One region of the Vallitalea okinawensis genome, then DNA from elsewhere that is predicted to be linked to it. Evidence: a T-box and tRNA genes for the amino acid it is inferred to sense, from the RefSeq annotation. Region 1 holds a T-box; the other regions hold tRNA genes.
What was found. A T-box is a leader RNA that pairs with one kind of tRNA and senses whether it is charged. The one in region 1 lies ahead of leuS (leucine--tRNA ligase), so its partner is inferred to be a tRNA-Leu.
Positions count from the first base shown of each region.

Region 1 (10,561 bases):
TATTAATCTATCAATACATTGTTAACATTATTTAATATTATTACCATTGACTCACTTCGTCGATATGACTATAATAATGTCATACTGAGAGAGGTGATGTCTAATGACCAAGAGAATTCCATTTGCTATTCTTTTTATGCTAATTGTAATTGTTTTTATGCAAATAACGACAGCTCATCCATCAGAAGATGAAAAAGTCATCGAAACGACTCATCCTATGGAAACTATTGAAGTTATAGAAGTTGAAGAACCAGTAGACACCCCGCCTTCAAAGGATATAGAGGGTATTATACAGCTCATTATACAAGATGAATTACCAGAACTTTTATTAGTCAGTCAAGATTATCCTTTACAAGAAGATCTCAGTCAAGGCATTGTTGTGAATACTGTGCCTTCCAACAAATATATGTCCATTAATCAAGAAACACTAGATGCTCTAGAAGAGCTTTTCTCAGCTAGTCAATCCTTTGGTATCCAAGACCTTTTATTGACTAGTGCATATAGAGATATTGCTTATCAGGAAATGTTATTTGAAAAACAGATGAATCGTTATAGAGGTACTCATACAGAAGATCAGGCTTATGCGTTAGCAAGTCAAGCTGTTGCTCCTCCAGGAACAAGTGAACATCAAACAGGTATGGCTGTTGATTTCTTATCAACAACTCAGTATACATTAACCGAAAGTTTTGATGGAACTCCCAGCGGACAATGGTTACTTGAAAACGCTTATAGATATGGATTTATTTTAAGATACCCAAAGGATAAAACCGACATCACGGGTATTATGTATGAACCATGGCATTATCGCTATGTAGGACAAGTTCATTCTGAATATATTCATAAGCATCATCTTTGTTTAGAGGATTACCTTCATTTGCTTGAAAATGAAAAAAGAATTTCTTTTATTACTGAAAGTGGTAATGCTTACGAAATCTATTACATTAATGATATACAGGGCTTCGACTTCAATACAACAAACATTGATACCCATAATATTGTAGATGTTTCTCACATTGGAGATGATAGCTATATTGTAACATTAGCAATGGCATCCTATTAATCCACACTTAGAATTTAAGACCATAATTAAGGGTAACTCATAATCGAGTTACCCTTTTATTTTGTTATAGGAAAGTACTGCGTTTTGCTGGCAAGGAACCATACTTTCCTATCTCCAGTTTAAATGTGGCGTTAGCCACTTTTGTACTACTCTGATATAATCTCTAATTCTGAATGTTCCTTAGCACTTTCAATATAATGCTCTGCTGAATATTTTAAATAGCCTTTTTCCTCGTCTGTTAATTCACGTACAACTTTTGCAGGTGATCCCATAACTAAGACTCCAGAAGGAAATTTCTTATTCTGTGTAACTAGACTGTTGGCTCCAATAATGGTATAATCACCAATTTCTGCTCCATCAAGAATAGTAGAACCCATACCAATTAGTGCATAATTCCCTATTGTACAACCATGTAATAATACCTGATGGCCTACTGTAACGTAATCTCCAATGATCGCCGGTTTATCAGTTGCATTATGGATTGTTGAGTTATCTTGAATATTGGTTCCCTTACCAATAACCATCTTATCCAAATCACTACGTAAAACTGTGTTGTACCATATACTTGAGTTTTCTCCGATCACTACATCACCAATGATATCTGCACTTTTAGCTATAAAACAGCTTTCATGAATCTGGGGAATGAAATCTTTGTATTTATATATCATACCATAACCTCCTTATACTGTACTATAGAAACATCAATCTCTATATCCTTACGCAAAAATAGAGATGGATCTCTCCACCTCTATTTTACTATATTATCTATTTAACAACAATATTTATGATTTTTTTAGGTACATAGATCTCTTTAACAATAGATTTTCCATCTAATTTACTTTCAATAGCTTCTCTAGCCGCAGATAATACTGACTCTTTATCAGCCTCTGCATCCATCTCAATAGTTGCACGAACTTTACCATTAATTTGGACTGGCAACTTAATTGTATCTTCTTTCATTTTTTCTTTATCAAATGTTGGCCATGGATTAGCAAATACAGTCTGCTCATGCCCCATTTGCCCCCATAGTTCCTCAGCAATATGAGGTGCAAAAGGTGCTAATAACACAATTAAGATTTCGATGGTTTCTGAATCAATACCACCTTGACTCTTATTGATATCGATCAATTTATTAGTATACTCCATGAATCCACTAACAACAGTGTTTAAACTAAAGTTATTTAAACGCGTTGTAATTTCATAAATCATTTGATGTCTTACTTTTTCCATCTCTTTCGTTACTGCTACTTCTTTGCCAATATTGTTAGTAACTAAATTCCAAACTTTATTAATAAAGCGGTAAACACCATCAATACCACGATCATCCCATTCAGAATCTAATTCTGGTGGACCTACAAATAATTCGTAGATTCTTAAAGAATCACAACCATACTTTTCTACTAAATCATCAGGAGATACAACATTACCTTTTGATTTACTCATTTTAGCACCGTTTTTACAAATCATTCCTTGATTAAATAAACGTTTAAATGGTTCTCCAAATTCAACTACACCTATATCATGTAGGAATTTAGTATAGAAACGGGCATAAAGTAAGTGAAGAACTGCATGCTCGATACCACCAACGTACATATCAACTGGCAACCACTCTTTAGCTATTTCTGGACTAACAAGTTGCTCTTTATTACGAGGATCAACATATCTTAAGAAGTACCATGATGACCCAGCCCATTGTGGCATGGTATTTGTCTCTCTTTTTGCATGACCACCACATTCAGGACAAGTCGTATTCACCCACTCATCAATATCTGCTAATGGCGATTCACCTGTTCCTGTAGGCTCATAGGATTCTACATCAGGTAATGTCACTGGAAGGTTTTCCTCTGGAACTGGAACAGCTCCACATTTCTCACAATGAACAATTGGAATAGGTTCACCCCAATAACGTTGACGAGAAAATACCCAGTCACGCAATTTGTAATTCGTTGTTTTCTTCCCAATATCGTGTTCTGCAAGGTAATTTGCGATAGCCTCTTTAGCTTCAAGGGACTTCATACCATCAAAGACTTGAGAATTCACCATAACGCCTTCTTCAGTATAAGCTTCTTCAAGTGGAACTAGTTCTTCTCCTTCTTTAGCTATGACTTGAATAATAGGTAAGTCAAATCTCTTAGCAAAAGCAAAGTCTCTTTCATCATGGGCAGGTACACACATAATGGCACCCGTACCATAATCAGCCAATACATAGTCAGATATCCATATTGGTATTTTAGCACCATTGAGTGGATTAATAGCATATGAACCTGTGAATACACCTGTTTTCTCTTTATCTTGAAGACGGTCAACTGATGATTTCATGGAAGCATTGAATACGTATTTTTCAACAGCTTCTTTTTGCTCTTCAGTAGCAAGTTCTTTTACCATAGCTTGTTCTGGTGCTAATACCATAAATGTTGAACCATAAAGCGTATCAGGTCTTGTTGTAAATACTTTTATTTTGTTCTCTAAACCTTCAACTTCAAAGTCAATCTCAGCACCGTAACTTTTACCAATCCAATCAGATTGCATTTTTTTAACTTTTTCAGGCCACTCTAGACCTTCTAAATCATTTAACAATCTTTCAGCATAAGCTGTAATTTTTAACATCCATTGACGTAAGTTTTTCTTTGTTACAGAAGAACCACAACGATCACATTCACCGTTAACAACTTCTTCATTTGCAAGACCAGTCTTACATGATGGACACCAGTTTATAGGCATCTCTTTTTCATAAGCTAAGCCTTCTTTAAACATCTTTACAAATATCCATTGAGTCCATTTATAATAATCAGGATCAGTTGTGTTCACTTCTTTATCCCAATCATAGATAGCGCTGATTTCTTTTAATTGTCTTTTAAAATTTGCTACGTTTTCTGCAGTAGCTTTAGATGGATGAACACCCATTTTGATGGCATAATTTTCAGCTGGCAATCCAAAGGCATCCCATCCCATTGGATGTAAAACATGATAACCTTGTAGTACTTTATAACGACTCCATACATCACTTAATACATAACCTCTCCAGTGTCCTACATGAAGACCACTACCTGATGGATAAGGGAACATATCTAAGCAATAATAATTTTCTTTTCCTTCACCAGGTTGATTAATAGGGTTTTCTTCCCAATAACCACGCCACTTTCCTTCAATCTGTTTGTGATCGTAATTCATACTTACCACATCCTCCTAATAAAACATAGTAAAATTTAAGCCTCTCATCTCTGATTTAGAGACGAAAGGCTTTATTCCGCGGTACCACTCTAGTTTACTCCAAAAGGAGTACACTTAAACTCTTTAACGATGAGTCACCGTCCTAACCTACTTCAAATTTCAGTTGGAAACTCCAAGGTGAGTTCAATACTTTGGGGTACTGCTTTACACCAACCAGCAGCTCTCTAAAACCTTACAGTATCTACTATTCCTCTTCATAGTCTTTCTCTACTTACCAAATAAATTGCTGTACTTAATTATTGGTTATTTTAACACATCCTAATCACAAAATCAAGTTTAATTGGATTTTCTCAAATTAATATATTATTTTATCTTTATTGCAAGTGATGGATTTAACATTACCATTCAAAATTGTATTGAGAATAACTTTATTCCCCCAAAGGGTAGAAAGATATTTCAGTGTCTGATGAGCATAGGTCATTCTCAATTCTCTACCATCATATTCATGGGTCAAAACTAAAGTTCCATCACCCTTTAAAACTTCTTCAACTTTAATACATGGTATATCTCCCATCCCAACACTATTCGCAAGAGAATCTCTGATCTTCTTCCAGCCATCTCTATCAGAAATTTCTTCTATGATATAGTCTTTTTGATTTTTAGCATACTGAAACAAGTTCATTTCTTTACACAATTCTTCTGTCAGATATTTTCTTATGAAGGAATCATCTCTCTCCATTTTTCGAACTTCAAATAACTTCTGTGTACCGTATTCTTTTTCAATAGCTTCAAATAGCTTGAATCCTATAAAATAAGGGTTTATACTCCCTAAAAATGGTCTTATGACTTGATTATGACGATTTAAGAACTCTAAGTGTAAGCTTTGATGTAACTCTAATTGATTGATTATCCGATAATGCCAGAAACTTGCCCAGCCCTCATTCATGATTTTAGTTTCAATTTGTGGGATGAAATATTTAGTTTCTGTCATCACAATTTCTAAGATGTCTTTTTCCCATTCTTCAAGATGACTGTTTTCAATCAAAAAGTTCATTATATCCTCTGTTGGTTCTAGAGGTATTTTGTTGAGATCTGGAATTTCTACATCCTTTTTCTCATCAAAAGAATTGGTAGAATTTGAGTCACGATGGTATTTCTCTATGATCATTTTTTTAAGTTCATCATGTGTTAAGTACTTCTCGCCAACAACTCTCGTTGTGTGATACTTCAAAGCGTGACCTGCATCTAAAATTCGTTCAACCTTTTCATAGCCAATAGCTGGATCTTTAATATAATCTCTAATCCTATTTGCATGATTTTTAAACATTTCTAGTGTATACTCAGCTCGAGTTCCTTCTGCAAATAAGCGATTATTTTTGAAAAAATCATTATGCCCATAGACGTGAGCCATTGTAAGTATTTGTAGTAGCAGCGTATTGTCCCTCATAAGATAAGCAATACATGGATTGGAATTAATGACCATCTCATAAGGTAACCCTTCCAAATTATACTCGTATAAGGTCCTTTTTCTTTCATATTTTTTGCCATAGCTCCAATGTGGATAATGGGAAGGCATACCAACATAGGCTTCATAGCAGATCATGTCTTCATAACTGCAAACCTCATATTCTTGAGGATAGCAATCCAATCCTGATGATTTTACAATTTTATTTATTTGATTATCCCACTCTTCTAACTGCTGGATTGTATAATCTATCATAGTCATGCATTATCCCATCTCTCCATTTTCTTTGTCTAGTAATATCTTGAGACCGGGAATAATATCCTCCTTCCCCGTTAACTTTATGACCGAAAAATTCTTATTTTTAATCTTCTTAGTAAATTCAGTCAGTATCGTGCTGCTTGAAATATATCTACCGGTGGCTATTTGTCCATATCCAAATAAATTACATGTTTCACATAACTTTTTTGCAAGTTTTATGGCTTTCTCATTATCTTCTCTCCAGTTGTCTCCGTCACTACAATGAAATGCATAGACGTTCCATACTGTCGGGTTATATCTCTCCTCAACGATCTCTAGAGCCTTTTCATATCCACTACTGATAAAGGTCCCTCCTGACTCTCCTTTATGAAAAAATTCGTCCTCACTGACTTCTTTGCCCTTAGTCGTATGAGATACAAAAACCACTTCTACGCTAACGTACTTCAATTTAACAAATTGGTATAGAAGAAAATAAAAACTTCTTGCTAAGTATTTCTTGGTTAGATCCATTGATCCTGACGTATCCATAATACAAATAACTACGGCATTACTTTCTTTTTTTATATCTTTCCTTATATGATAATATCTCAGATCATCTTCTTTAAAAGGAAATCTTTCTTTATTGGAGTCTTCTATAGGCTTTTTGCCCCTGTTAGTAGCCTTCTCTCGCTTGATCTTCTCAATGACTGACCTCTTCTTTGCTAGACGAGGTTTAATTCCCTTTCTCTGATAACCCAATCTCTTGAAGTTCCTTTCGGATTCAATTTCACTAAACTTCTTTCTCTCCATATAAGGAAGATTTAAATCATCAAACAAATAGTTCATAAGCTCCTCTATGGTAATTTCAGTTTCATAAATATCTTCTCCTTCAGCATTTCCTGCTTGTTGATCACCATCCCCCTCTTGCATTTGCTCTCTCCCTATTGTATCGCCTCGCTTTTCGTCACCCGCCCCTGAACCAATACCAGGTTTATTGTCTCCATAGATAAACCTATATTCTTTAATACCCTTTATAGGTATTTTGATTTTCTTGTCTTTGCTCTGACCAATTATACTTTCATCAGCTATTATGCCATCAATATTTTTTTTAATTGAATCTTCTATGAGCTTACGATGTCTAAGTCTATCTTCTGCAGACCGATCTCTCCCCTTGCTATCAAATTCTCTAAATCTACTCATCCATACTCCCCCTGCTCACAAACATTTTAGCACTAATCCTTCCATAAATTATTGGCAGCATATTTAAGGATGACATTACAGCAGTGCTCGCAATAACCGTTCTTTTTCATTTCATCAACCATGGCATTATATTTTTCACTTTGTTCCTTATCCCTAACCTTACTACTGGTAATGACACGACTTAGCTCTTTTACTGAAGCTGTTAACTTTTTCTCAATGGCTTCTTTTAAAGGAGGATAGCAAGTATAGTCAATTTTACCTCCATTCCTCATAACATAAAACATATAGGACGTTACATCCTGTCTGAATCCCTTCGCTGATGAACTCGTTATATTGATTTGAGATTCAATAGACTTAAGGAAAACTTCATCGGGGTCTAATTCTTCGCCAGTACTTCTATCCTTAATTCTTGTTTTATTGACATATGCTTCTGCATGATCTAAATAATTATTAAACAAATCTTCAGCCTGCTCTTTATAACCATGAATGAATGCTTTTGTGACTTCGGATTCGAGAATTTTGCTATACTCTTTTTTCACTACATTCTGTAGAAAATTTAAGTAATTCTTCTTTGTCTCCTCATTAATGGTTAGTTCTTTTACAGACTTAATCATGGTTTCTAAAATGGCTATAGGATTGATACAATTATGTTCTGACTCCGCTATGGTTTCATCAATGGCTTTCATAATAAATCGAGGTGATATACCCGTCATACCTTCCCTCGTAGCTTCTTCTTTTAGCTCAATCACATCTATTTTCTTAGTCGCTCCTTTTTCAACAATCTCTTCACCATTATAGATTTTTAGTTTTGTTATAGGATTCACTTTGTTAGATGGAGCTAAACGGGTTAAAATAGCAAACATAGAAGCTATTTTAATCGTATGAGGAGCAATATGAGCACTGAAGTTACTCTTTTTCAACATTTTTTTATAAATTCTGATTTCCTCGTCTAATATCAAGCAGTATGGTACCTCTATCTTTACAATTCTATCCAGTATAGCTTCATTTGTATGATCTGCTTTAAATTTATTCCACTCTGCTTCATTAGAATGGGCTAATATGATCCCATCAAAATAAATCATAGAAGACTTGCCAGGTGACGGGATGCTTTTCTCTTGCGTAGCAGTAATCATAGTATGAAGGTATTCTACTTCATTTTTGAAAACCTCGATAAATTCCACAATGCCTCTATTCCCAACATTGAAAGCTCCATTTAAAGATAACACTCTTGGGTCATCTTCGGGATAAAGATCTAATTTGGATATATCGACAGATCCTACTAGTACTGAAGTATCTTGATTATTTGGGTCAACAGGTGGAACTACCCCAATCCCTTTTCTTGATCGTATACTGAAATCTACTGCTTCTATCTGAAACTTTTCATACTCTCCATCATAGTCATTTTTTAATCTATACCTACAAACGGGACAAAGATCTCCTTCTATTTTTATACTTAATAAGTCTTCAAATTCTTTTCTTAGATGATTAGGTACTAGATGTAATGGTTCTTCTCTCATGGGGCATCCCTTTAGGGCATATAATGACCCACTTTTTTCCAATCCTTGTTTAAGAGCTTCCATGATTGAAGATTTTCCAGCTCCCACAGGTCCTACCAAGTATAATACTTGACGTGACTCTTCCCCTTTCATTGCAGCTGTTTGAAAATACTTAACGATTTTCATTAGAATCTGATCAATACCAAAAAAGTCATCTTTAAAGAAATTATATTTTTTAATAATATTATTGCCATAAATCCTTCTATACTTAGGGTTTTCAGTCGTGTCAATCACTTCTATTCCTTGATCAATAATTGTCTGATACATACGCTCATGTGCTAATCTACTAAGGGATGTATCTTCCTGTAGAAGCTTTAAGTAATCAAGAAAGGTACCCTCAAAATAAAATTTCTTTCTATCTTCTCTATCTTTTTTTATAAGTTCTGAAAATTCAAACATCTGTATACCTCCTTCAAAAAAATAGTAAATAAGCTACAAAAGAGTATCAAAATAATAACTCTATACTTATAAATATATTTATTTGTCGCCGTAATATGTATAAAAAGGTACCTAGGTTAGTCCCCAGATACCAAATACGCATGTGATCTATTCAATTTATCTCAATCTTAGTTATTGGATTTATAGTAAACCGTAGCTTCGTATGGACGTAAAGATAATTTACTTTGGATACTAAGCTTATTTCTTTCATAATTACTTATTAAAAGTTTATGATCTAAATATTTATCATCTACACAAAAGTCAATTGATTTTTCACAGAAATTCAAAATAACCAATAGATCTTGATCATTGAAAGTTCTTGTATAGACAAATAACTCCTCACTTTCTTCAAGTAATTCCATGAATTCACCATAAACAAAAACTGGATATTTTTTTCTAAGCTGTATCAATTGTTTATAATAGTTAAATATTGAGTTTTTATCCCCTACTGACTTCATCGCATTGATTTGTTCATAATTAGGGTTAACTTTAATCCAAGGTTGACCAGTAGTAAAACCAGCATGTTCCGAATCATCCCATTGCATAGGTGTTCTAGCATTATCTCTACCACGCTGATGAATTTTTGCTAATAGTTCTTCTTCACTAGTACCTTGTTTACTTGCCTCATTATACATGTTAATGGATTCAATGTCTTGGTACTCATTGATATTTTTAAAAGCAACATTGGTCATACCTATTTCCTCACCTTGATAAATATAAGGTGTACCTTTTAATGTATGCAGCATGGTTGCTAACATCTTAGCACTTTCGACACGGTATTCTTTATCATTACCAAAACGGGATACTTGACGTGGCTGATCATGATTATTGAGATAGAGGCTATTCCACCCTTCATCAGCTAACCCTAATTGCCATTTTCTGATGATAGCTTTAAAATCTGTTAAGCACCACTCTTTATAATCCCACTTATTCCCCTTTTGATGATCGACACCCATTAGTTCAAACTGAAAGACCATATTTAACTCATGGCGATCCTCTCCAGAATATAACTTTGCATCTTCTACGGTAACACCAGGTGTCTCCCCTACTGTCAATGTATCATATTTAGATAAAACAACCTCATTCATTTCACGCAAATAGTCATGTACTTTAGGCCCATTTAAGAAATATTGACCTCCAAATTTATAACCTTTCTCTTGAGATACAGAAGGTAATTCAGGTACTTTTGAAATCATGTTGATGACATCCATTCTAAATCCATCAACACCCTGCTCTAACCACCAAATCATCATATCATAAACTTCTTGCCTTACTTTTTCATTTTCCCAATTTAAATCCGGCTGTTTTCTACTAAATAGATGGAGATAATATTCCTCAGTATCTTCGTCATACTCCCAAGTAGAGCCACTGAAATAGGAAACCCAATCATTAGGTTCTTCACCCTTTTCTCCACTACGCCATATATAGTAATCA
Region 1 is NZ_PQDH01000001.1:277,900-288,460, forward strand. Features, by position in the region: gene C1Y58_RS01500 (M15 family metallopeptidase) at 104-1,060, shown strand; gene C1Y58_RS01505 (gamma carbonic anhydrase family protein) at 1,207-1,728, opposite strand; gene leuS (leucine--tRNA ligase) at 1,826-4,231, opposite strand; T-box leader at 4,286-4,498, opposite strand; gene C1Y58_RS01515 (SpoVR family protein) at 4,587-5,957, opposite strand; gene yhbH (sporulation protein YhbH) at 5,961-7,133, opposite strand; gene C1Y58_RS01525 (PrkA family serine protein kinase) at 7,166-9,088, opposite strand; gene C1Y58_RS01530 (alpha-glucosidase) at 9,256-10,561, opposite strand, start outside.

Region 2 (10,561 bases), on a different contig from region 1:
GATTGGAGTCTGCATTATGAACTATTAAAAGTTATCGAGAGTGTAGATATGTGTTCAGCCTTGCTCAAAATCAATTATAGAGATTGTGATCCAGAAGGTCAACCTATTAAGATCAATTACTATTTAAACTTAGTTTTCAAGAAATTTAAAGATCAATGGTTATTAGTCTTTGATCAAAATACTTTCTTTAAATAAACATTTTCTCATACAACTATTTCATGTATAATATTTTATAAGTATAAAAAATAAATAGTTGACGGGAGTGAGAAAGATGTCAGTGGAAGAACTAATGAAGAATTTGCCTGTAATAGAAACTGAAAGAGTGTTATTAAGAAAAGTATCTGAGGAAGATGTTGCAGATATTTTTGAGTATGCTTCAAATCCTAATGTAGCTAGGTATGCATCTTGGAGTAATCATAATACTCTTGAGGATTCAAAAAGGGTGGTAGACTATTATGTCAATGCCTATAAAAGTCATTCTTGCTTAATATGGGGTGTGGTGAATAAGAGTGATAATAAACTCATTGGAACTGCTGGTTATGTAAATATTAATCAAAATTCATGCAGAGGTGAAATAGGCTACACATTGAATGAGGCGTTTTGGGGAAAAGGTTATGCCTCTGAGATAGCTAGAAAACTCGTTGATTTTGGGTTTTCTTCAATGCATTTACATAGAATAGAAGGAATATGTCATGTTGATAATCATCCTTCAGTTAGGGTTATGGAAAAGGTCGGAATGGAATTTGAGGGAATATTAAGAGGTTATAATAAGAAAGAAGATAACTTTTATGATGTTAAGTTATATGCTATCTTAAAAGAAATTGAATAAGAATGTCTATTAAATCTCATGGAATGAAGTAATCCATGAGATTTTTGTAATACTAATTTAAGGTTTATAACATAGCAATTCAATGATTAATCATGTATAATGAGTATTAATTTAGTAAAATAAGGCATTTTGGATGAAGTTACTGAAGGAGATGGAGAGATTGAAAAAAATGACGATAAACGGACTTATAAAAGAAATATCTGAATTAATGCTGACTGTGATAACAGCATTGATTATTGCTTTTTTTGTTCAGGCGGAAGTTTTAGCATCAACAGAAGTCCATGAATCATCAATGGAAAATACTCTTTTTGAAAATCAACGATTATTTATTGATAGGGTAAGCTATAAAGTTACCTCCCCTCAGCGAGGAGATATTATCGTATTTAATGAAGAAAGTAGTGAAGGATTTTGGAGCAGTGACATTGGTATCCTATTAGAAGATTACATTACGAAATTTAATGGAGAAGAACAGAGGTTGCGTTATGTAAAAAGGGTTATCGGAATTCCAGGTGATGAAGTTGACATCCGTGACGGCAAGGTCTATATCAATGGAGAAATATCTTATGAAGCCTATACCCTAGGTGATACTAGAAGTAGAGAATTAGAATTTCCATGCACTGTACCGGAGAATAAACTATTGGTATTAGGAGATAATCGAGAAATAAGTAAGGATAGTAGAGATTTTGGTTTGATAGATTTTAATAACATAGAAGGTAAGGCTTTTATACGATATTGGCCATTAGATGAAGTTGATTTACTTAATTAGAATATAAAGTGTAATGAGAAAAAGGTTGCTGAATAGCAACTTTTTTCTCGTTATGTTGGAATGTACTGAGTATTACTTGGAATAGAAAGAGAATCATGAATATTAATGATTTCTAATAGAGTACATGTTAATATTTGACAAACATTAACGTAGTTGATATAATGCTTAATAAAGATGTATAAACATGAACAAACATGAATGTGCATAAAAAATGCACTTTCTGTAACAGTTCTACTTACTAATAGGTGTATAGGGGTGAAATGGAAATGTTTATCGAAGAACGTCATCAAACTATTTTAAACATTATTAAAGAACATGGAAGAATTACAATTGGAGAAATTCAAGAAAAATTTAATATTTCTGTTGATTCTGCAAGACGTGATTTAAGACTTTTAGAGGAAAAAGGATTGCTAAAGAGAACGCGAGGGGGAGCAATCCCAATCGCGCAAGTTGGTATCATGCCACCTCGCCGTAGAGATATGAAAAAGATGGAGTCATATGATAATTATGATTCCATAGCAAAAAAAGGGACAGAATTAATAAAAGAAAATGATATTGTTTATTTAACAAGTGGATCAATGGGTTTTATTATGCTCAAATATCTTCCAAAGGATATAAGATACACTTTAGTTCTTAATTCACCAAGTCTTGCTAATGAGTTAAAATATTGGGATAATCTAACCGTCTATATGATAGGTGGCAAAATGAGAATGCATGCTACCACTTCTATTGTTGATAGTTTTGCCACAGCATTTGTAAAAAGCATGCATTTTGATGTATGTCTCATGACTGCAGCAGGAGTAGATGCGGATTTTGGTGTTTCTAATGGAACAGATGAAACAGCAACCTTCCAAAGAGCTATTATAGAAAATACTAGGAAGAGTATTTTATTATTACCTCATCATAAAATTGGATTTAAAGCTTTTATAAAGGTTTGTGACGTAAACAAATTTGACACTTTAATAACAGATTGGGATGCTCTAGAGGAAGAGTTGATAAAAATTCAAGAAACAGGTGTAGATGTCATCGTTACTAAAAAGGAATAATTGGCATCAGTTATGAAGAGATTTATAGAAACCAACATTAGGGAGCGCTAAGTGATATTATGAATAATAAATAAGGACAAGGAGGAAAAATGAGTGAAACTAGCATGCAATTATTATATAGAAACTGAGGAACTTGTCAAAGCTAAATTAATTGATATTGATTATTTCAAATTCCCTTCATTAGGGTTTCAAGCTCCAATTCTTGATGACTTAGATCTTTATGAAGAATTTCTTAATGAAAAGAAGCAAATAAAACCGTTTATTATACATGGTCTATACCCATCACCGCATAATGTATGTTCACCCAGCTTTAAAGAAGAGTTAAGGACTGATATTATCCAGAGAATTATAGATCAATCCGAAACACCAGGAATATCACTTCATTTTGATGGAGCAGAAGAAGATGCATCCCGTGATGAGATTATTGAAATAGCGGTAGATAATCTTATATTTCTAAAAGAAACATTTAAGGAAGTAGAATTTATAGCAATTGAAAACGTAGAAAAAAGTAGATCACCTTTTTTATCAGATCCAGAGGTCATTTCAAAAGTTGTCAAGAGAGCTGATATAAACTTCTTGCTTGATATTAGTCATGCCATCTGGTCATCCAATTATAGAAAAGAAGAGTTTTTTACATATATAAATAAGTTGCCTTTGGATAAGGTGTATGAAATACATATCAACGGGTGGGCAGAAAAAAATGATGACCTTATGTGCCATATCAAAATTGGAGATGATGGATACAAGATTCTTCAATATTTACTTAGAAGATGTTCTCCTGAAATAATAACTCTTGAATATGGTAGACATAATGATAGGATAGGTATTGGCTGTCCAGTCATGAAGCCCGATAGCATCAATGAAAAAGCTAAAGAGGAAATCATTGAACAAGTCAGTAAGTTGAGAGAAATTATACGAAGATGAACATAGTATAAACCTCATAGAAACTTCATCAATTACTTGGATATAAAAATCTTTTATCAGCTACGAATAGATTACCACTGAAATATAAGATTTCTAACACTCTAGAAGGGGGAAGCGCATAAATATATTAAAAGCAAAAAAAGGCTGAAATCCAGTGTTTAACTGTGTTTCAGCCTTTAAAATGCAACGATTGGTAGTCATTGATGTTATTTTGGGCTAGGAAAGTACTGTATTTTGCTCGCAAGGTTCCATACTTTCCTAGTCCAGTTTTAATGTTGCTTTGGCGACTTTTGTACTGTGATGTAAATGGTATTCACCGACTGAGTAAGGGGCTAAATTGCAATTTAATGATTCTAGTAAAGAATATTTTTAATTATTGTTTATATTGATGTAGTATAAATGTGTACCTTACAATTATATTGAGAGTTTAATTGGATTACGTGAAATCTAATATGTAGACTACTTATGTTTGACTTCGTATAACACTATATTTCAGTATGCTACGAATAAGGACGCTGAAGTAAACAAAGAGTTTATTTAACAATGAAAATTTTGCTGTTTTTTATATAAATGAAAGTAACGGAGGTTTTTAAATGATAGACTTAAAAGATTATGGATTTAATGCAACAATGATGCCGGAAGATGAAAAGGGTATCCCAGCTCGTATTATAGCAGTGCACAAAGAACGTTATGAACTTATCTGCAAATATGGGCAAACATATGGTAGATTAAAAGCAAGTTCATACTACAAAGAGCAACATGAGATTTTTCCTACAACTGGAGATTTTGTTTTTATTCAATATAATGAGAGTGGTGACAGCCAAATTATAAAAACTCTAGAGCGAAAATCAAAGTTTTCACGTAATGATTTCTCAGGTCATGCAGTCGAATATGTTAAAACAGTTAAAGAACAGGTTGTTGCTTCAAATTTTGATTATGTGTTTATTATGGCATCGTTAAACCATGATTTCAATCTTAAACGAATAGAGCGCTATCTAACTCTTGCTTGGCAAAGCGGTGGTATTCCTGTGATAGTCCTTACTAAATTAGACTTAGTGGATAATTACACAGAGCAAACGCGAGCTGTTGAAAAGATAGCAGCCAGCGTCGGTGTTTTTGCTGTGAGTGCTAAAACGGGTCATGGTATTAACTTGCTATCTGACTACTTAAGACCAGGTAAAACTATAGTATTACTTGGCTCTAGTGGTGTGGGAAAATCAAGTCTTGTAAATGTACTTGCAGGAGAAGAGATAATGGTGGTCAATGATATTCGTGAGGATGATAGCCGTGGACGCCACACAACAACACACCGACAGCTTATTATGCTATCAAGTGGAGCAATGATTATTGATACCCCAGGTATGCGAGAACTTGGCATGTGGAATATTAATGTTGGCCTTAATGAAGCATTTACAGACGTGGAAAGCTATTTTGCTAGATGCAAGTTTTCTGATTGTAGGCATAAAAGTGAGCCGGGCTGTGCCATTAAACAAGCTATTGAGATTGGGGAACTTTCAGAAGAGCGTTGGAATAGCTATTTACAAATTAAATCAGAAGCACAGTTTGTAAATAACAAGGCAAGATGTTTACGTGAAAAAGATGCCCGAAATAAATCTATAGCAATGTGGAATAAAAAGAAGAAAAGAAAAGGATGATATATACTACAGGTAAGAATTATTGATAGGAATATATACGATTAAATGGCATGATATACATTGTTGTGCGAAGCCGACTCTGCCTTAGTCAATTTTTGAACTGATCACAATTGGTCAGTTCAATTTTTTTCCTATTTCTCCAACAAAAATAAAATAGCTGAAATCCAGTTTTTATCTGAATTTCAGCCTTATAATGCGGATGAAGGGACTCGAACCCCCACGGTGTCACCACCGGCAGATTTTGAGTCTGCTGCGTCTGCCTGTTCCGCCACATCCGCTAGTGTTTAAGTGCTCATTTATATTAACATAAAAATATTTTATTTGCAAGTTTTTTTAAGCAAAATTTTCAAATTTCTCGGTAAAGAATAACAGTTGTCCAATTACCTAACATGACTACTAAATTTATGTTATAATAGTATTGATTTTGATTGAATATAAAAATATTTAAAGAAAGAAGGAACTTTTTAGAGGAGCATTACGTCTAATGTAAGATATAATACTATAATTAGTTATTAAGAAGTACTTAGGACAAATAATAGATCAAAGATAGAAGAATATATGTACTGAGACTATACCCAGAATTGATCGATAGTGGGAGGTGCACTTTTTTGTACGAGTTAGATGAAAAGGTATTAATTAATAATGCTAAGAAAGGCGATTTGAACGCTTTTGAACAACTCATTGAGAATTATGAAGTAAAGGTATATAACATAGCACTTCAGATGTTGAAAAATGAAGAAGATGCGAAGGATGCATCACAGGAAGCACTAATAAAGGTATACAAGAACTTAAATAAATTTGATGGAAGATCATCGTTTTCTACGTGGATATACCGCGTTACAGTAAATGCTTCTCTAGATTATATAAGAAAGAAAAAAAGTCATAAAGATCATCAGAATTTGTCGTTGGACGAAAATATTGAAGTAAAAGAATCTGTTGAATCTGTCACTGAAGCCATGCCTGAAAAGACGCTATTACAAAAGGAACGTGCTCAACATATTTATAAGGCCATGGAACTTTTGAAGCAAGAACAAAAGACCATAATCGTTCTAAGAGATATCAATGGGTTAAGTTATAAGGAAATCTCAGAGATAGTCGGTACCTCTGAGGGGACAGTTAAATCAAGACTCAATAGAGCCCGGAAAAAGCTAAGAGAACTTTTAATGGACATGGAACTTTTTAAGAAAGAGTGCGTCTAATTGAATGAACCGAATGAAAGGAGGGCTTATAATGAATTGCAACGAAATTAGAGATTTAATATCTTTATATATAGATGATGAATTAAATACAACTGAGCAAATTCAGTTTGAAGAGCATATTGCATCTTGTGAAGCATGCAAATATGAATTAGAAATGTTAAAAGAAATTGTAGGAACACTCAATGAAACTGAAATCACTCCATTACCTAACGATTTCCATGAGGATTTGATGGAAAAAATTCACGAAATAGAGCGAGAAAATCATGAGATTAAAGAGCAAAATAATAAATTCGTTTCATTCTTGTCACAGTTATTTAAGAAGAAGTTTATGGTGCCTGCTGTGTCGATAGCGTGTATTATGCTTTTACTCGTTGTAGCAAGAAATCCACTTATTATGAATGATGGTCTTATGGTGGAGAAGGCTGAAAAGAGTACTAATAAAATGGCCGCTTATGATACTGCTGCACTAGAAGAATCCGCAGAAGAATCTAAGGCGGATAATAAGAGTGACATGCCTATGGCAGCTAGTGAAACTACCAATGCAGCTAGTATGAAAAATGAATCTAAAGAGGATATTCATGTTGATAGTGAAGAGGCAAGTATAGAAGAAATTCAAGTAGCTGGAGAAACTGAATTGACTTTAACATTTGGGGATACAGAAGCTTCACCAGAATTTTCTGAGATGTATGGTGCTGCTGATAAGATAATTGATGAGTTTTCAACTTATGAAGAAATCTTTACTCATATAGTCAATGATTTAAGTGAATTAGAAGCAACAGCTATCCAATTGTCATCTCTTAAAGAAACAAATCAATTGGATGAAAAAGCTTTAATTGACAATTTGAGATTCCAATTTGGGCAAATGAATTTTTACTCATCAACCGAATTACCACAGGAGGATTTTTACTCAATTGTAGTGATTCAAGAAGAAACAAGTGATGGAATCACTGTTATCCTTCAAGTATTGAATGAAGAATTTGATTTATATAAAGAATATAATGTAGAAGCTCAAGAAAGTGGCATGATGCTAAGAGAAATTATTGAGAGTGAATAAAAAGTTCAGATGTTTCATAATGCGTTGAAATCTATAGAAGTATAAGATGATATGCAATAATAAAGGAAAAAATAGAGGTCCATATCGAAAAGACTTCTATTTTTTTTCTGTTTTTTTTGGTATAATAACTATGATAGTATGAAGAAAGTCATATCGAAGTTCTATAACGAGGTGTAAAGATGAAAAATGAAAATAAACTATTGATAGTTGATGGGCACAGTATTTTGAATCGTGCTTTTTATGGCATTCCATTGCTTACAAATAAAGATGGACAACCAACTAATGCAGTTTACGGTTTTATGAATATTTTATTAAAAGTTATTCATGATGAACAACCAACACATATAGGAGTTGCTTTTGATGTAAAGGCACCTACTTTTAGACATAAGATGTTTACAGAATACAAAGGGACTCGTAAAGGAATGCCTGATGAGTTAAGACAACAAGTGCCAGTTATCAAAGAACTTCTATCAAAGATGAGCATTCCCATCTTCGAAAAAGATGGTTATGAAGCAGATGATGTTTTAGGAACATTGGCTAATCAGTATGAAAAACAAAATTTCCAGGTAACAGTATTATCTGGTGATAGGGATTTATTACAATTAGCTACAGAAGCTATAAAAATTAAGATACCTAAGACTAAAGGAAACAAAACTGAAGTAGAAGAGTATTTTGCAAAAGATGTCGAAGAGAAATACGGTGTAACACCTACAGAATTCATCGATGTAAAAGCATTAATGGGTGATACTTCTGATAATATACCAGGAGTTCCTAGCATCGGTGAAAAGACGGCTGTTAAGATTATACAAGCCTATAACAACATCGAAAATGCTATTGATCATGCTGAAGAAATAAAACCTAAGAGAGCATCAGAAAACTTAAGAACTTATGAAGATCAGGCAAGAATGTCTAAGGAGTTAGCAACTATTTGTATCGATTGTCCTATTGATATGGATATTGCTTTTCTTGATAAAAAGAATTTAGTCCAACCAGAAGCTATTGATTATATGCAATGGTTAGAATTTAAGTTGTTAATTGAACGCTTATTGGAGGATGCTGGTGAGACTCAATCAACCACTTTGGAGATACACTATAACATTGTTGATTCACTGGCGAATTTAAAGGATCAGTTAAAAGGAATAGAAGAATTAGCCTTTAAAATTCTTCCAGAATTTAAGTATGTTTCTTTAAGTGTAAAAGATCAAACATATATTATTGATCTAGAGAATCATGATATGCATAGGGTGACTGAAGTTTTAAAAGATGTACTTGAAGATAATGATATCAAGAAAATAGGTTATCATGCTAAAGATGACATTCACGTATTACATGAAGCAGGTATTCAATTAGAGGGATTGCAATTTGATGCTATGATAGCAGCCTATTTAATCAATCCGTCAAAAGACGATTATTCAATCAATACTTTAGCCTATGATTATCTGCATACTAGTTTGCCAAGCGAAGAGCAATTATTAGGCAAGGGGCGTAAGCGAATTGATATCAGAGAACTAGAAGAAGAACAACGTCTTTCATTCGTTGCCTCTCATTCATTAGTTCCTTATATGATTAAGGATAATATGTTAAAACTCATTGATGATGCTGGTATGATGCCACTGTATTTGGATATCGAGCTTCCATTAATTTCTGTTCTAGCAGACATGGAGGAAAGAGGTATATCTGTTAACCAAGATGGACTAAGAGTGTATGGTGAGCAATTAGAGATTACGCTCAACCAAATTGAGAAGGATATTTATGATTTAGCAGGTGAGAAATTTAACATAAATTCTCCCAAACAGCTAGGGGTTATTCTATTTGAGAAATTAGAACTAACTGTTATAAAGAAAACTAAAACAGGTTATTCAACTGCTGCAGATGTACTGGATAAGCTTAAGTACGAACATGCAATCGTTGAGTTAATACTTGAATATCGTCAATTAAGTAAATTGAAGTCTACTTATGTAGATGGGCTCTTTGCAGTTATTGATCAAGATACCAGTAAAATTTATTCTACATTTAAACAGACGGTTGCCGCAACTGGACGTATTAGCAGTACAGAACCAAACTTGCAGAATATACCTATAAGGATGGAAATGGGACGTCAATTACGAAAAGTATTTATTCCTACTTCTGAGGAGTATGTCTTTGTTGACGCAGATTATTCACAAATTGAATTACGTCTTCTTGCTCATCTCTCAGAGGATGATATACTTATTAAAGCTTATCAAGAAGATGAAGATATTCATCGTTTAACGGCTTCACAAGTTTTTAATACACCTTTGGAAGAAGTTTCTTCTTTACAGAGAAGTAATGCTAAGGCTGTCAATTTTGGTATCATATATGGAATCAGTGCTTTTAGTCTTAGTGGGGATTTGAAAATTACTAGAAAAGAGGCACAACAGTACATTACTGCTTACTTTGATAAGTATCCTAAAGTAAAGGCTTATTTGGATCAGTGTGTAGAGAGTGCTAAAGAAACTGGTTATGCAACCACGATGTTTAATCGTAGAAGAAAGATTGATGAACTTAGATCACGTAACTTTATACAACGTGGTTTTGGAGAAAGAGTTGCGAAAAATATGCCAATACAAGGATCAGCAGCAGATGTCATAAAAATCGCAATGGTTAATGTCCATAAGCGCCTGAAGGATGAAGAACTCCGTTCAAAACTAATTTTACAAGTGCATGATGAGCTGCTTATCGAAACTCATAAAGATGAAATCGAAATAGTAAAAACTATTTTAGAAGAAGAAATGACCCATGCCGCTGATGTAAAAGTACCTTTGGATATTGATATGCACACAGGAGATAACTGGTATGAAACAAAGTAAGCTCTTGGTTATTGGCATGACGGGGAATTCGGGTAGTGGCAAGAGTACTGTTGCTACCTATTTTAAAGACGCTTATAATGTAAATGTTATAGATGGGGATAAGATAGGCCATCAAATGCTTGAGAAAGATTCTCCTGCATTTGATGAACTTGTACAGCAATTTGGTGAGGGAGTTATTGATGATGTTACAGGACACATCTCTAGGGAAAAATTGAGAAGTATTGTCTTTGCAGACTCCAAGCAATTAAGTGCATTGGATC
Region 2 is NZ_PQDH01000003.1:113,870-124,430, reverse strand. Features, by position in the region: gene C1Y58_RS10055 (YybH family protein) at 1-195, shown strand, start outside; gene C1Y58_RS10050 (GNAT family N-acetyltransferase) at 272-829, shown strand; gene lepB (signal peptidase I) at 999-1,595, shown strand; gene C1Y58_RS10040 (DeoR/GlpR family DNA-binding transcription regulator) at 1,862-2,641, shown strand; gene C1Y58_RS10035 (multinuclear nonheme iron-dependent oxidase) at 2,735-3,565, shown strand; gene rsgA (ribosome small subunit-dependent GTPase A) at 4,195-5,220, shown strand; tRNA gene C1Y58_RS10025 (tRNA-Leu) at 5,415-5,498, opposite strand; gene C1Y58_RS10020 (RNA polymerase sigma factor) at 5,829-6,419, shown strand; gene C1Y58_RS10015 (anti-sigma factor family protein) at 6,451-7,473, shown strand; gene polA (DNA polymerase I) at 7,653-10,301, shown strand; gene coaE (dephospho-CoA kinase) at 10,288-10,561, shown strand, end outside.
Region 2: it encodes a tRNA-Leu, which carries the amino acid that the T-box ahead of leuS (leucine--tRNA ligase) is inferred to sense. The anticodon was not compared.

Region 3 (10,561 bases), on a different contig from region 1:
TTCTAAGAAGTAATGACATGGCACGGTAAGCTACCGCATGCTTGGATAAATCATCATAGATGATTAATACGTCTTTACCGTCTTCCATCCACTCTTCACCGATGGCACACCCTGCATATGGTGCGATATATTGTAATGGAGCTAATTCAGAAGCTGTAGCAGCAACGATTGTTGTGTAATCCATTGCGCCATGCTCTTCTAAAGTTGTAACGATATTAGCAACTGTTGATGCCTTTTGGCCAATTGCTACGTATATACAAAGTACGTTTTCATGCTTTTGATTAATAATCGTATCAATCGCAATAGCTGTTTTACCAGTTTCACGGTCTCCGATAATTAATTCCCTTTGACCTCGTCCGATTGGAACCATAGAGTCAATGGATTTAATACCTGTTTGTAATGGTGTATCAACGGATTGTCTTGTGATAACCCCTGGAGCTACACGTTCAACAGGTCTTGTTTTATTTGTATTAATAGGTCCTTTGCCATCAATAGCTTGACCTAAGGCATTAACAACACGGCCTAACATAGCGTCCCCAACTGGAACCTCAGCTACTCTTCCTGTAGCTTTAACTAAGTCACCCTCTTTAATCCCCTGATCAGAACCTAATAAAACGGCACCTACGTTATCTTCTTCTAAGTTAAGTACCATACCGTATACATCGCCAGGGAATTCTAATAACTCACCTGACATGGCTTCTTCCAAACCATGAATACGAGCAATACCGTCACCAACCTGGATAACCGTACCCACGTTTGTTGTTTCTAATTGTGTATCATAATTTTTGATTTGCTCTTTCAAAATCTTACTTATTTCTTCTGGTCTAAGATTCATGGTCTATTAACACCGCCTTTCTATATATCTCTAAAAGGTAAGGTCGGTTTAGCTAAGTTGAACCTGCTTTAATGATTTAGTCAGTCCGTTTAGCTTACCTTTAATACTGTTATCAATGACGTTATCACCAACACGAAGGATGAGCCCTCCAATTAACTCTGGATTAACTTCAAAAACCATGTCGATGTTATCTTTTAATTTATCTTCTAAGGTTGCTTTTAATTTGTTCTTTTGCTCATCAGATAGTTCCACAGCAGAGCTGATGGAAGCTGTTACTAACTTCTTATAGCGTTTGTATTCTTCTAAATAATACTCAAGAATAGCTATAATGTGATCTTGACGAGCTTTCTTTAATACAAGAATTAAAAGTCCTAATAAATCTTTTTGGATGTTACCTTTAAAGATCTTCTCTAATGTGTTTTGTTTCTCATCCACATTAATTTTAGGATGATCTAGGAAGTGAAGCATATCTTCATCTTGTCGAAGAACACTTAATAACTCTTCCACATCTTTTTTAATTTCTTCAACTAAATTCTTTTCTAGTGCTACCGCAAATAAGGCCTCACCGTATCTTCTAGCAACTATTCCTTCCATAGGCTATCCCCTATCTCATCAATGGATTCCTCAAGTAATTTACTTTGAAGAGCTGGGTCCATTGAAGAAGCAATAAACTTGCTGGCCATAAGTGAAGCAACTTGGATAACTTCTTGCTTAATTTCATCACGTGCTTTTTCTTCTTCACGTTTTATCTCTAATTTCGCTCGCTTAATGATACGTTCTGCTTCTTCTTTCGCCTCATTAATCATATCTTTTTGCTGATCAAGAGCTTTTTTATGAGCTTCGCCTAAAATGCGATCTGCTTCTTCTTCGATATGAGCGATTTTATGTTCATATTTTTCACGTAATTCCTTGACTTCCTGCTTACCTTCGGTAATGTCATTAAAGTCATTCTCAATGCCTTCTTGTCTCTTTTTCAGTGCTTCTCTAATCGGATTAAAGAGAATTTTCCCTAATAGATAAAAGAGGACGAGAATCATAATTAAATGCAATGCACCTCTGATTAAGAGATCAAGGTCAAAGTTAACAACTTCTCCCTCTCCAGCAGTCTTACCTGCAGATAACATCGCAATATTCATTGCTTTCGTTGTGAAGGCAGATATTATTGACACGTCTTATTCCTCCCTTCGGTCTGTACATACCCGAATATCAACTCAACACATTAACATCAGCCTCTACTATACTGGCACATCATAGTGATCATGATACGGACCATGATGCACCAGCCTGATTATATATGTTCGTTGTTTTCTTGGCTACATCTAAGTTTATTTTACTTTGCAGTATGATTATTGCATTGATGCATATGTTGAAATTAATGGGTTAGCGAATAATAAGATGATGGCGATAATAAGACCGTAGATACCTGTTGTTTCGGCTACCGCTGCACCTAATAACATTGTACGGATAATATCTGATTGAGCGTTTGGTTGACGACCAACTGCTTCAGCACCTTTACCAGCTGCGAATCCCTGACCAATACCAGGTCCAATACCTGCTATCATAGCTAAACCTGCGCCAATTGCTGAACATGCAAGAATCAGAGCGTTTCCATCAATATTGTTTTCCATAATGAATTCCTCCTTATTGAACAATAAATAATTTTAATTTTAGATACCCGCAAATACATTTACGAATAGTAATAACAATGAAATTATTAATGCATAAATACCAGTTGTCTGAGCAACTGCCTGTCCTAACAACATAGCTCTAACAATAGCACTTTGATGTTTTGGACGTTTACCGACAGCCTCAGCACTTTTACCTGCTGCATATCCTTGACCAATACCTGGTCCAATACCTGCTACCATGGATAAACCTGCACCTAAAGCACTTGCTGCTAATACGATACCCACACCATCTTGGTTAATGAGTGGATTAGCAAATAACAAGATGATAGCTATTACTAATGAGAAGATCCCCGATGTTTCTGCTACTGCTGCACCTAGTAACATGACAATGGTTGCAGGTCTTCCTCCATGCTCCGGATTTTTACCAACTGCTTCTGCTGCTTTACCAGCCGCAAAGCCTTGACCAATCCCTGGACCAATACCTGCTATCATGGCAATACCTGCACCAATAGCAGAGAAAGCAAGGACAAGGGCTAATGGATCAACATTCTCCATCCAACCGATTAGAAGCTCTATAATATCCATTTATTCACCTCACCTTCTTAGGTATAAACAATACCTAATCATCCATTGCATTCGATACAAATGTCATACTTAACATAACGAAAATAAACGCTTGCAGTACTCCTGCAAATACATCAAAATAACCATGTAGTGCTATTGGTATACCTATTAATGCTAATACAGGAAGCATTGCATAATATAAACCAATAATAATGGTTCCACCTAACACGTTACCGAACAAACGGAAACCAAGAGATATAGGTGTTGAAATCTCACCAATAAGGTTAATAGGTGTTAATAACCACATGGGCTCTGTGAAACCTTTTAACCAGTTTCCTACACCCTTCGAACGAATGGCAAAATAATGAATCATAAAGAATGTTAGCATTGCCAAACTGAAAGTTACAGCTAAATCTGCTGTTGGGGGACGCATGAATCCTATCGTAACGTCTCCATTGGAATTTACAACTGGTCCTAAGAATAGACCTGCAAGGTTACTTACGATGATGTAAATAAACATTGAGCCATAGAAGGAAGAAAAGCCAATGCATTTTTCTCCCATTGATGAAACGGTGAAATTATCCAGCATTTCAACGATAAATTCCATGACGTTTTGAACACCAGCAGGGATTTTTTTCGGCTTACCAATAAAGTATCGGATAACAAGGGCTATAAGTACTAACATCGTACATATGAAGAAAGAGACAATGAGTGATTCAGTGACCCAAAATTCATAATTACCTAACTTTACCGGAAAGACGTAATGGTTATTAAAATCAAATCCTCCCATCCATTTCTCAACTCCTTTCTATACATTCCTAACTGATGATTATTATATGTAACATAACAATATTACAGTCAAAAACATATTACTTTAAATCAAACTTTCGTGCTTCGTGCCTATACAATATATTGTATACGCGAAAAAATAATATATGTAGACATAAGATAATGAATCCATAAGAAACTCTAAAAATCAGAAGCTTCTTCCTCATCATCCTCCCATTCTACAAATTGTACGCTGCCATCTTTAGGTACAGACTTTTCAGAATATCCTTGAAGATAAGCAGCTAATTTAAGTGATAGTATACCAATAATGGCACCAAAGATACCAATGCTTGGTTCCAAAGCTGCAACCACTAAAACAAGACCTGTTAGTAAATAGCGCATGAAGTAGTGAAGACTTGCATAGGATTGCGCCTTAACAGGATCCTTTTTTACAGCTTTTTTCATTGTTGACTCCATAAGTTTAACTTTTAATATTGAAAAGAGTCCACCAAATAAAAGTCCTTTGGCGAACACCCATGGATCGTAGGGATCATTTATTAAAATAAGACCTAGGCCAAAAACTATTCCTAGTATGCCAATTATTTTTATAGATAGTTGTATAAAGATTGAAGGTTTTTTATTCATTTATTAGAATCCTTTCCTTTCTTCTTGGAATATTTCATTCCAGTGATATACATATTACGGAAAGCGGCTAATACACCTAAAATTGTAAAGATGATGAGAAATAATACTTGTGTACCCAAAAGTTTGTCTAAGAAACTACCTACTAAAATACAAATAAATATAGGTATCGCCATCAAAAGACCAAATTGGGTGACTAACGACAAACCTTTCATCACTTTAGAGTCAAATTTCAATCAAAAAACCCACTTTCTACACTAAAAGACTATTCTAATTATACTCGCAAAATGAACGTGTGTCTAGTAAAGAACAAAATTTTTAGTTATAAATTAGTACACATTGTATAACATTTTATTTTTATTTTTAGCATATTGAATAAACACTTCATAGCATTCTATAAAAACTATCTATATTTTTATAATAAAACTCTGCATTACTACCCAAACATTTTTATCGTTTCTTCTTGAATACCAAAATATTTTAAGATAGAAGATACTATTCTAGCTGAGGCTTCCCCATCGCCAAATGGATTGTTGGATGTTGCCATTTTTTCATACTCACTTCTATTTTCCAACAATTCTTTCGCTAAGTTATAGATGTTTTCTTCATTAACACCTGCTAGTTTCAATGTTCCAGCATCAACACCTTCAGGGCGTTCTGTTACATTACGTAAAACAAGAACTGGTTTATTGAAGGAAGGTACTTCTTCTTGTAATCCACCAGAATCCGTTAATACTAAGTAACTTCTACGCAATAGGTTGTGCATATCATTGATATCTAATGGATCTAATAAGTGAATGCGCTCATGTCCATCTAAGTATTTCCATGCTACTTCTCTTACAGCTGGGTTGAGATGAACTGCATAAACAATTTCTACATCACCGTATTCGTCAGCAATTCTCTTCACTGCCTTACAGATGTTTTCTAAAGGCTCTCCAAGATTTTCTCGTCGATGGGCAGTCATGGCGATAACCCTTTTACCTTCATAATCAATCTTATTCAGTGCATCAACAGTAAATTCATAGTCTTGTTTCACTGTTGTCTTAATAGCGTCAATAGCTGTATTGCCTGTTATATAAATCAGATTTTCATCAATATTTTCTTTCAAGAGATTATCTTTTGCTAGTGTAGTCGGTGAAAAATGAAGATCTGCAATGCGACCTGTTAATTGTCTATTCATTTCTTCAGGGAAAGGTTCAAGTTTATTATAAGTTCTTAAACCAGCTTCCACATGCCCAACCTTAATGCGATTGTAATAAGCGACTAAACTTCCAATGAAAGTTGTTGATGTATCGCCGTGAACCAGTACCAAATTAGGATTTTCCTTTTGCATGACCTTCTCTAAACCTTCTAAAGCTCTAACAGCAACACCTGTAAGCGTCTGTCTATCTTTCATTATATTCAAATCATAATCTGGTTTTATATCAAAAATCTCTAGGACTTGATCGAGCATTTCACGATGTTGTGCAGTAACACAGACCACGCTATGTATGTCATCACATGCTTCTAAAGCTTTTACAACTGGAGCCATCTTTGTTGCCTCTGGACGTGTACCAAAAATACTCATTACTTTGAGTTTTCCCATTTTTTCATTCTCCTCCTTAATCTAAAAACTTCCATATAAAATCTTATCATTTTTAACTTTAAAACACAACATTATATTTTCTTTCTTAATCGGCTATAATTCAATGTTCATCATTATTTGATTATAAATTCAATCTAACATCCATCTATATAAGTACAATTAAACAATTACTATAAATCTAGTAATTATTTAGAACTATTCAACTTATAACTTAAATAATAATATTGAACTAAAGAAAAGACCTTTGCAATATTTAGTTCAATATCTATTATTAACATTTTTTTCATCATTATGATGTATCATGACAAAAAGATAGTTATCGTGCTTTTACGTTTCAAAAAGAGTTAATCCGCTGTTTTTGATAAGTATTTAACAAATTTAATTTGTTACAATTATTACTATTATATAACAAATTATTAAGTTATTCTGAAATCATCTTTATTATTATGTTAAAATTAGATATTATTCGACAATTTACCCTTTGCACATTTGTATATTATAGGATAAAATAGAGATAGGGCTTATACCCTGATGGGGGATGACATGCACTCTGGAACATAACTTGAATAATCAGGTGTATAGGTTTTATTTTACTAATAGGATAAGTGGAAACATGAAGGTTAAAATAAGCGTACAGGAAGGTGCTTAGATGAAAAAAGACAGAGATATAATCGATATAAGCCTCACCACACAAAAAGCTGATGATCTTGAACAAGTATTGAGATTGTATTTTAAACCTTTAAAAGAAAATCATCTATCGGAGCATATCTATCTAACTTACGGAAATATTTTTTCTGTTAGAGAGCTCTATAAAACCGGCGGATTTTATACCGCTCTGGTTTGTTTATTGACTTCGTATTATAATGAACCATCGTTAACTCTGAAGATTGATTCTTTCATTCAGAGCATTAAACCCATTAAGTCTAAAAACTTACAAGAGATTATGGATGATATCGATGGTATCGTAGATCAAATGGAAAAACTCCTCTCTGCAGCTTAGCAGAGAGGAGTTTTTCGCTTTGTTAACAAAATAACCATAGGTAGAGTGTAAATTATAGTAAAATACTTAATGTTGTTGTAAAGCCCGCCTTATTCATGTATAATAGGAATAACAATTACCAAACTTGTCTGAATATTAAATTAGATGCATAAAAATTGACTTCATATTCCATATGTCATAACCTTTGCACAGTACTGAGAACAAGTCAGATAAGACATATAATTATAAGTAGCTGCGCTACATCTTCCATAGGAAGTTTGTAGATTAGGAAAGTCTCCTTGGTGTGAATGAAAACGCTTCAATTTCATCCACTCAATTCAGAGAACTTTCACATAAGACAAAAATAGATACATAATAATAAGAGGGGTGTCAAAATGAAAGATGTTATTACTAATCTTACCATCACACCGGATGTGACATTAATTACTTTAGCCAATGCACCTTCCGATGCTATAATTATTTCAAAAATCTTTAATGCACTAGGAGAAAAGTTAAACATAGATATGATTAGCATGACTCCACCATACAAGGAGAGTATAAGTATTTCTTTTACCATACATGATGAAGATCTAAACGAAGCCATTAAGATCATTAATGAATTAAAACAAAAATATATTGAGAATCTTCGTTTGGATGTTAATTCAACTAATAGTAAGATTTCTTTATACGGTGATGCCATGAAGCATACACCTGGTGTCTTTGCAAAAACATTAGACTTATTGTCTGAGGAAGAAATTGAGATTAAGTTAATCACCACTTCTGAAGTTGATATCAGCTATCTTATCTTTGCTTCAGATGAAACACGAGTAGTAGATACTATATTGAATTACTTTGACCATGTTGAAGTAACTGTAGAGTAAATCACTAAGAGCAAAACACGAACTTTCCTATTCCAAAATAACAGCCTTGTAAGATGATCTTACAAGGCTTATTTTATAGTCACTTTTCATTTTTTTACATAGGTAAAAAGAGCGATATTAATCGCTCTTTTTGATTGGTGCGGATGAAGGGAGTCGAACCCCCACGCCAAGGGCGCTAGATCCTAAGTCTAGTGCGTCTGCCAGTTCCGCCACATCCGCATATTTATTTTGAAGACGATATTTATCTTATCATAGCCTATTATAGTTGTCAAGCACTTCAATAAAAAAATATTTTCCAATCATCAAAAGAAGTAGCAGTTTACAAGGAAAGCCTAAGAGCTAATACTCTCAGACTTTCTATTTAAGATCTCCGTTCTCTAATTCATTGCAGCTTTACCCACCTGCTTAATAGCACTTCTTACTGGTGGAAGCATTAATAAAGCTATTGTAATAACTGCTTCAGGTACTAAATAACTTAAGTTGTAGTAAGCTGAATAGAATATTGGTCCAATGCCTTCTGGCGCATATTCACCGAAAAAGATATAGCCTGATAAGAAAGCGAAAACGAAACGTCCACTTACAGCAACTAAATAACCTATTGTTAAACTATATTTACCTTTTCTAAAGAACCCAGATAATCCGAGCATACCAAATGCTAAGATGTAATCAAAAATTAACTGAACAGGGTGGATAACATAGGGTCCAAGAATCAATTGTAGTAAGCCGTATGTCATTGCTGATAATAGGCCTTGAACAGGACCAAACCAATAACCGATTAATACAACCATCAACATACTTAATAAAGTAGCTGAACCACCGTTCACCAATGGGAATAATGTTGGAATTGGAATCTTCACAAAGGATAATGCCGTACCAAGTGCAAGTGCTACAGCTGAATAAACTAATACCTTAGTATTAAACCTTTTTCTACTGTTGCCGATACCTACGGCAAGAAATAAGATAATGACTGCTAATATACCCATTACGGATTTACCCATAATAGAATCAAAAAATGCTTGCATGTAACATGCCCTCCTCAAAAATTCATTATAAAGAACTGAGACAAAAGAGCAACGAAAAAGCCTTCCTGTTAAGGAAGGCTTGAAATATCTAATTTATAAAATATCCGCTTCCCTACGCCAGTATAACCTGGATCAGGTAATAAGGGTCAGTAATATACTTCTCAGTCCGAAGACTCCCCTAGCTCCATTATTCATGTTCTTTGCTTTCATTATAGTGTATTCACTTTTTTTAGTCAATAGACTTTGTAAAACAACTCTATTTGCATATTACTAATAGGGTCAAGAATGCAAGGAATTCTATTACGCCAGCTGGGAAGACGTCCATGTCTTTGACAGCTGGGCTCACCGTCCATGGTTCGCGGCTCCATAGAACACCTTGCATTCTTTTCGATATCAAATTATTCTTTGTTGTGTATTAAAAAATCTTCATTAAGCCATTAATCCGAACGATCTGCAATTCACTACTCCATAAACATCTTAACTACTCTTATTGTATAACAAATACGCAGTTACATAAAAATATCGTAAACAATTTTCAGCATTAAACCAACGAATACTGCTATGAAGACGGGTCTGATGACTTTTGCACCGTTCTTTATAGCTAACCCTGAACCGATCCAGTGTCCTGCCATGCTGCAGATGGCTGCTGGTATGCCGATAAAGAAAAGTACCTTACCATGGATGATAAAGGTAATTAACGCAGCTATATTAGAGGTTAGATTGACGATCTTTGCATTACCAGATGCTGTAGTCAAGTCAAATCCTATGAACCCTGTATAGAATAGGATCAACAACGTCCCTGTTCCTGGACCATAGAATCCATCATAAGCACCTATTAAGAACGCCGACAATATGGATAGAAGGATAACTTTTGCCATGGGCAAGTTCTTCTTCTCCTCCTTACCAAAACCTCTTTTAGTCATCAGATATATTCCTATAACAGGCAATGTAATAACTAAAACGATTTGTATAACTCTTTCGTCCATCTCTAATACAAGTCGTGCTCCTAAAGCTGATCCAATGAATGCACTGACTATGGATACCAATGCCGCCTGCAAGTGATATCTTTTATTTTTTATAAAGCGCAAAGTAGATAGAAATGTACCTACAGCTGCAGAGAATTTATTCGTACCTAAAGCAAAATGTGCTGGTATACCTGCAAAAAAGTAGGCTGGTACGGAAATTAACCCACCACCACCAGCTATGGAATCCACTAGTCCTGCGAAAAAGACTAAGAGGCAAATAATGCCTAATTGTACCCATGAAATATCCATTTTGTTTCCCCCTTATCCTGTATACATGTTGCCTTATCTGTTATTATAACTTAGCCATGGAAGAAAGTATACAGGATAAAGTATATCAACAAAAAGTAGAGTATTTTAGGTTTATCACGCTTATTTAATTCCTGTTGTACTGATTCCATCTACCAAATACCTCTGGAAGATGATAAATAAAGCAAATGGAGGTACTAAGGATAATACAGACATTGCGAACATGGCTCCCCAATTAGAAACTGAATTTGGGTCAGCGAACATTTTAAGTGCCAAGGATACAGGATACTTCTTCGCATTTTGTAAATAAAGTAATGGAGCTAAAAACTCTTGCCATTTCCAATAAAATGAAAAAATTGCTGATGTTATTAATGCTGGTTTTAATA
Region 3 is NZ_PQDH01000009.1:120,000-130,560, forward strand. Features, by position in the region: gene atpA (F0F1 ATP synthase subunit alpha) at 1-835, opposite strand, end outside; gene atpH (ATP synthase F1 subunit delta) at 884-1,429, opposite strand; gene atpF (F0F1 ATP synthase subunit B) at 1,417-2,004, opposite strand; gene atpE (ATP synthase F0 subunit C) at 2,182-2,463, opposite strand; gene atpE (ATP synthase F0 subunit C) at 2,503-2,748, opposite strand; partial or broken gene atpE (ATP synthase F0 subunit C) at 2,755-3,018, opposite strand; gene atpB (F0F1 ATP synthase subunit A) at 3,083-3,817, opposite strand; gene C1Y58_RS20695 (ATP synthase subunit I) at 3,997-4,440, opposite strand; gene C1Y58_RS27195 (AtpZ/AtpI family protein) at 4,437-4,652, opposite strand; gene wecB (non-hydrolyzing UDP-N-acetylglucosamine 2-epimerase) at 4,874-6,022, opposite strand; gene C1Y58_RS20710 (hypothetical protein) at 6,672-7,022, shown strand; gene C1Y58_RS20715 (ACT domain-containing protein) at 7,397-7,882, shown strand; tRNA gene C1Y58_RS20720 (tRNA-Leu) at 8,018-8,101, opposite strand; gene thiT (energy-coupled thiamine transporter ThiT) at 8,260-8,904, opposite strand; TPP riboswitch at 8,997-9,094, opposite strand; gene C1Y58_RS20730 (TSUP family transporter) at 9,414-10,178, opposite strand; gene C1Y58_RS20735 (carbohydrate ABC transporter permease) at 10,299-10,561, opposite strand, start outside.
Region 3: it encodes a tRNA-Leu, which carries the amino acid that the T-box ahead of leuS (leucine--tRNA ligase) is inferred to sense. The anticodon was not compared.